DNA from 2 places in the Kitasatospora sp. NPDC034035 genome. Region 2 is predicted to be linked to the other one. Evidence: predicted binding sites of a transcription regulator. Region 2 holds the regulator's gene; the other holds the start of a gene.
What was found. Region 2 encodes HspR, which represses chaperone genes until heat shock. Its sites were predicted from a motif close to TTGAGNNNNNNNNNCTCAA; they were not measured.

Region 1 (3,405 bases), on a different contig from region 2:
TGAGGGTCAGCCCGGTGCCGCCGGTCTCGGCGTCGGCCAGCGAGGCCTCGATATAGAGGACGTCGCCGCCGGCGCCGGTCACCGCGAGGCCGGTGGCCACGCCGGGGACGGCGGTGCGGCGCTCGGCCGGTTCCTGGGCGGACTCCGGCACGTGGTGCGGGCGTCCGATCAGGGCGCGCAGGTCCGCGGCGCCGACCGTGGCGGGCAGCTCGCGCTCGCCCAGCTCGGCCTGTGCGGCGATCTTGCGCAGCACCCGGGCGATCGAGCGCTCCAGGGTCCGGACGCCGGCCTCGCGGGTGTACTCCCCGGCGAGCTTGCGCAGCGCGGTCTCGTCCACGCTGACCTGCTCGCCGCCGAGGCCGGCCTTCTCCAGCTGGCGCGGGAGCAGGTGGTCGCGGGCGATGACGACCTTCTCGTCCTCGGTGTAGCCGTCCAGCCGGACCAGCTCCATCCGGTCGAGCAGCGGCTCGGGGATGGCTTCCAGCACGTTGGCGGTGGCGAGGAAGACGACGTCGGAGAGGTCGAGCTCGACCTCCAGGTAGTGGTCCCGGAAGGTGTGGTTCTGCGCCGGGTCCAGCACCTCCAGCAGGGCGGCGGCCGGGTCGCCGCGGTAGTCGGAGCCGACCTTGTCGATCTCGTCGAGCAGGACGACCGGGTTCATCGAGCCGGCCTCCTTGATCGCCCGCACCAGGCGGCCGGGCAGGGCGCCGACGTAGGTGCGCCGGTGGCCGCGGATCTCGGCCTCGTCCCGGACGCCGCCGAGCGCCACCCGGACGAACTTCCGGCCCATGGCCCGGGCCACGCTCTCACCGAGCGAGGTCTTGCCGACGCCGGGCGGGCCGACCAGGGCCAGCACCGCGCCCCCTCGCCGGCCGCCGATCAGGCCGAGCCCCTGGTCGGACCGCCGCTTGCGGACGGCCAGGTACTCGACGATGCGCTCCTTCACGTCGGCCAGGCCGGCGTGGTCGGCGTCGAGCACGGCGCGGGCGCCGGCGATGTCGTACGCGTCCTCGGTGCGCTCGTTCCAGGGCAGCTCCAGGACGGTGTCCAGCCAGGTGCGGATCCAGGAGCCCTCGGGGGACTGGTCGGACGCGCGCTCCAGCTTGTCGACCTCCTTGAGCGCGGCCTCGCGGACCTTCTCGGGCAGGTCGGCGGCCTCGACCCGGGCGCGGTAGTCGCCCTCCTCGTCGGCCGCTTCGCCGTTCAGCTCGGCCAGCTCCTTGCGGACGGCGTCCAGCTGGCGGCGGAGCAGGAACTCCTTCTGCTGCTTGGCCACGCCCTCCTCGACGTCCTTGCGGATGGTGTCGTTGACCTCCTCCTCGGCGAGGTGGTCGCGCAGCAGGGTCAGCGCGTACTCCAGGCGGGCGACCTGGTCGGCCTCCAGCAGCACCTTGAGCTTCTGCTCGGCGGTGGCGAAGGACGCGTAGCCGATGTTGTCGGCGAGTTCGCCGACGCCCTCGATCTGCGCCACCCGGTCCACGATCTGCCAGGCGCCGCGCTTGCGCAGCCACTGGGTGGACAGCGCCTTGTACTCCTTGACCAGCTCGGCGGCCCGGCCGGCCACCGGGGTGCCCACCGAGGACTCCCGGAACGGCGTGGTCTCCACCCAGAGGGCGGCGCCGGGGCCGGTGGTGCCGACGCCGATCCGGACCCGGCGCACGGCGCGCACCAGCGCGGCAGGCTGCCCGATCGTGCCCGGGCCATCGGCCAGCCGGCCGACCTGTTCCACGGTGGCCAGCGTGCCGACCGCCGCGTACGAGCCGTCCACCCGCGGGACCAGCAGGACCTGTGGCTTGGTGCCGCCGGCGGCCGCGGCCCGGGCGGCCTCGACCGCTGCGCGGACCTCGGTGTCCTTCAGGTCCAGCGGGACGACCATGCCCGGCAGGACGACCTCGTCGTCCAGCGGCAGCACGGGCAGGGTGAGCGGAGTGGACGTCGATGCCATGATCTCTCCCCAGTCAGTGAAGTTGAGTCGACCTGACTAAGGCCTGGCGGGCGCCGGATGTTCCCCGGACTTCGTTCGCCGTGAGCGAACACGATCCGGCCGGGAAGGCCCGCGGACGGGGCCGCGGGCGGGCCGTCAAAAGAACGTGAAAAGAGCGCTGAGTGATTCCTGGGAAACCCTCGGCACGCGAAGGGAGCGTCAAGCACGGAGAGCCCGGAGAAACCCGCGGAGCCCGCGGAGCCCGGAGTGGACTTCGGCGCGCGGACCTCAGCGCACGGCCCGCACGGGGGCCCCGCCGCGCGCGGGCGCGGGCACGGCGCCGCCGACCGTCGCCGCGGCCGGACGGAGCCGGGGCGGGCGCCGCTCGGTGCGGCGCAGCCAGCGCCACAGCGCCACCCCGGTGAGTACCGCCGCCGGGTGCCCCACCGCGGTGACGACGTCCTTGTCGGAGGCGATCTGCTCGGCGATCATCAGCCCGGCGCCGCCCAGCGCGAGCAGCCGCCCGCGCCAGGAGAGCAGCCCGGCCACCGCGCCCAGGCAGGCGAGCACGCCGTAGCTGACCCCGATGTCCAGGTGGTCCATCACCTCGGGCGCCATCCGCCCGGTCTCCACCGCGATGATCACCACGCCCTGGGAGAGCAGGGTGGCCGCGACGTGGCCGACCGCGAAGACCGCCGCCGCCCGGGCGGACCCGACCTTGCGCTCCAGTGGCGCGAGGGTGAACGCGAATCCCCAGAGATAGGGCATCCACACCTCGCCGGCCACCCAGAAACCACTCAGGACCAGGGCACGCAAAGGGTGCTGCAGCAGGTTGTGGCCGTCCGAGCTGGAAGCTTCCTGCAGTCGCTGCACGAGTTCCGGATCGGCGAATTTCGCGAAGGTCGTGGTGGCGCCCACGACCGCGAGGTATCCGAGCGTGAAGGGGTTGCGCCGGGGCGTGGGAACGCGGTCCAGCAGCCATTGGACGGCGCCGGCGCGCAGGCCGTGCCGGAGCATTCCGTACGGCGCTCCCGCGGGCACGCGCCCGTCGGCACCCTGCCGCAGTCCCGCCATGCCGCCTCCGCTCCACACCCGCAGCCACCGGCTCCCGCCCGGTGCCCAACGTACCGGCGCGCACCACGGATTCCGCCCGGTCGGGTGTTGTCGTGCCCACGGTACGTCGAGGTTCTGGGAGGCACCTGGGAAAAGCCGGTGAAGACCGTCGCCGCAGCGGAGTGCCGGATTCCAGGCATTGGTCCAGACCTTCTCCCGATTAACGCGTCAGTAGGGCCTCTGACCGGCGACTTGATGTCAACTCGACTGCATACGTACCGTTACGCAGTGAAAAATCGCCGGGTAAGGTATCGGCCCGTGCCCACTCGTGCAGTGGGTCCGCGGGCGGCCGGAACGGCCGGCCCACGGGCCGGAAACGTCCGGTCCACCTGCCGGAAAGCATCCGCTGTCCGTACGCTGCGAAGTGC
Region 2 (3,405 bases):
CACCACCTGGTGCGGGACGGCCCGATTGCCGTCGAATTCCAGGGCTCTGCCCCAGCTCCGTTCGAAGACCTCCTCGATCAGGAAGCTGATGACGGCCGGATCGTGGACGAAGGCGGCCGCGCTGTAGTCGGCGGCGACCGGGATGACGGCCACGCGGCGATCCACGATGATCAGCCGGGCGTACGGTTCGTCCAGCGTCCGGAACTGCCACCCTTCTGCCGTCAATTGCGCCACGTAGTCACGTGTTGGCTGGTGGTAGCGGGTGCTCGCGTGGTAAATCGTCCGCATCGAGGCGCCGTGGCGGAGGATTTCCAGGTCTCGTTCCAGAAACGAGGTGAGCATTTCGGCGGGCCTTGGTCCACCGGGCTGCATGGAAAGTCCTTCCAGGACCCCCGGGGCTGCCGACTGTTGGAGCCTCTGATTAATCAGAGCCTTTCCGTGGACATATTCGACCGAGCCGCCGGTGGTGTCCGGGGCGTGGAATGCCTCGGAGAGGTCGCTGAGATCGGCCGGCAGGGAAACTGCTTTTGACAGCAAATCGAGTGCTTGTCGTTGCCATGCCGAACTCAGGCTGCTCGCGAGTTGTGCCGGATCGGCAGCCAGCAGTGCTCCGGGTTCTTCGCTGTCGGGTATGAGTAGCCCGAGATCAAGCAGCTCTTCGAGAGCGGGGCTTCCGGCAGCCGGGCCGGCATCCGGAGTGATACGACCGTTTTCATTCACGGCCTGCAGGTAGAGCTTCCGGGCGTCCTCGGACAGGATCCGTGATGCGGCAGGTCCCGTCCCTGCGTGCTCTTGCCCACTCATCTTCGGCTCCTAGTGCTGACCGTCACGTAGTCAACGCGATTGTCGTCTGCTGTGGCAAGGATCTTAGGTGGCGGTGATGAGTCGACTGACGAGACGCCTTGCCACAGGTAGATCGACGACTTCTGCCTAGGACAGAACTCTCTCACTGCAAAAGTGCCGCCGGCACCCCCCGAACAGGAGGGGGCCGGCGGCGGTGTCTGTGCGGCCGTGGTCAGCGCTTGGGGCGCCAGACGACGAGGGCGCTGGACTGCGGCGTGGGGGGCTGGTACGGGACGAGGTCGCGGCGGTAGGAGGCGTGGACGGCGGCCTCGCGTTGCTGGAGGGCGGCGGCGGCGCCTTCCAGGGAGTCGGCGAGTTCCGCGACGCGGGACCGGAGGGCGGTGACCTGGTTCTCCAGCTCGATGATCCGCTTGATGCCCGCCAGGTTGATGCCCTCGTCCTGGGAGAGCCGCTGGACCTCGCGCAGTTGCTGGATGTCGCGGGAGGAGTAGCGGCGGCCGCGGCCCGCGGTGCGGTCGGGGCAGACCAGGCCGAGACGGTCGTACTGGCGCAGGGTCTGCGGGTGCAGGCCGGACAGTTCGGCGGCCACGGAGATGACGTACACCGGAGTGTCCTCGGTGAGGACGTACGGCGGAGGGGCCGAGGGGGCCCGGCGGGGGCGGCGGTTGCCGTTGCCGGGCAGGCCTTCGCCGATGCCGGGGCCGATCGGGGTGTCGGGGTTGATCGGATTCATCGGGGACATCTGGTCGTCACGCTCCCTTCGCCGCCCGGAAGAGGGCTGCTCGCGGATCGTCGGAGGCGGTGGCCTCGCGGTACTGCTCCAGGGCGTTCAGCGCGTCGCCGGTGACGTGCTGCGGCACCACGACCTCGACGGTGACGAGGAGGTCGCCGCGGGTGCCGTCCTTGCGGGTGGCGCCCTTGCCGCGGGCACGCATGGTGAGGCCGTTGGCGCTGCCCGGGGGCAGCTTGAGCTTCACGGCGGGGCCGCCGAGGGTGGGTACCTCGATGGTGGCGCCGAGGGCCGCCTCGGGGAAGGTGACCGGGACGGTGACGGTGAGGTTGTCGCCCTTGCGGCCGAAGACCGGGTGCGGGTCGACGTGCACGGTGACGTAGAGGTCGCCGGGCTGGCCGCCGCGTTCGCCCTGGGCGCCCTTGCCCTTGAGCCGGATGCGCTGGTCGGCCTGGACGCCGGCCGGGATGCGCACCTGCATGGTGCGGGCGGAGGTGGCCCGGCCGCTGCCGTGGCAGTCGGTGCACGGGTCGTCGACGATCATGCCCCGACCGCGGCAGTCCTTGCACGGCTCGGAGAGCGCGAAGGCGCCCTGGCCGCGGCTGACGGTGCCCGCGCCGACGCAGGTGGGGCAGACCCGCGGGGTGGTGCCGGACTTGGCGCCGGTGCCGTTGCAGGTGCGACAGGGGGCCTGGCTGGTCATCCGCAGCGGGACGGTCGCGCCGTCGACCGCTTCCTCGAAGGAGAGCGTCACCTCGGTCTCGACGTCGGCGCCGCGCCGGGGCTGGGCCTGCCGGGTGCCGCCGCGGTTGAAGAGGCCGCCGAAGACGTCGCCGAGCCCGCCGCTGCCGCCGGCGTTCTGGTTGCCGCTGAAGAGGTCGCCGAAGTCGAAGCTGTAGCTGCCGGCACCGCCGGGTCCGCCGCCGGACCGGAAGCCGCCGTTGGCGAAGAGGCTGCGGGCCTCGTCGTACTCCTTGCGGCGCTTCTCGTCGGAGAGGACGTCGTACGCCTCGGAGATGTCCTTGAACCGCTCCTCGGCCTTGGCGTCACCCGTGTTGGCGTCGGGGTGGAACTCGCGCGCGAGTTTGCGGTAGGTCTTCTTGATCTCGGTGGCGGTGGCGTCCTTGGGCACGCCGAGGACCTTGTAGTAGTCCTTCTCGACATAGTCCTTGCCACTCATGCGTCCACCTCGCTTCGCTCGGCAGCCGCTGAGCGGTACACGCGCCCCTTAACGGTTCGCTCGCTGCGCTCGCTCACGGCTCCCGTCACCTCCCGATGTCCATCGTCACTGTGCTGTCAACAGCAAGGGAACGCAACGCCGTTGACAGCGCGCTGCGGAGCCGGCCGCCGTTCTGGCCGGCGTACGACTCCGCAGCGCACTGGTTGTCAGCTGTCACAGGTTGTCAGCTGTCCGAGCCACCGTCGGACTCGTCCGCGTCGCCGGACTTCGCGTCGGCGTCGCCGACGGTCTGGGTGCCCGGCTGGGGCTCCGCGACGGCGACCATCGCCGGGCGGATGATCCGCTCACCGATGCGGTAGCCGGGCTGGAGGATCTGCACGCAGGTGTCCTCGGTGACGTCCGAGGAGTAGCTGTGCATCAGCGCCTCGTGCATGGTCGGGTCGAAGGGCTCGCCCTCCTTGCCGAACTGCTGCAGGCCCAGCTTGGCGACGACCGTCTCCAGGGACTCGGCGACGGACTTGAAGCCGCCCGTGACCTCGCCGTGCTCGCGGGCGCGGCCGATGTCGTCCAGGACCGGGATCAGGGACTCCAGGATGTTGGAGACCGCGATCTCGCGGACGGTCAGCCGGTCGCGCTCGACCCGCTTGCGGTAGTTCTGGTACTCGGCCTGCAGGCGCTGCAGGTCGGCGGT

Region 1: lon (endopeptidase La) is a predicted target of HspR. The motif match lies at 1,968-1,986, and genes of this name have one in related genera.

The regions. Positions count from the first base shown of each region.
Region 1 covers NZ_JBVISA010000006.1:151,728-155,132, reverse strand. Annotated here, with positions in the region: gene lon (endopeptidase La) at 1-1,945, opposite strand, end outside; gene ACZ52J_RS10980 (rhomboid-like protein) at 2,213-2,998, opposite strand.
Region 2 covers NZ_JBVISA010000002.1:22,772-26,176, reverse strand. Annotated here, with positions in the region: gene ACZ52J_RS02875 (helix-turn-helix domain-containing protein) at 1-804, opposite strand, end outside; gene ACZ52J_RS02870 (heat shock protein transcriptional repressor HspR) at 1,016-1,546, opposite strand; gene dnaJ (molecular chaperone DnaJ) at 1,554-2,714, opposite strand; gene grpE (nucleotide exchange factor GrpE) at 2,938-3,405, opposite strand, start outside.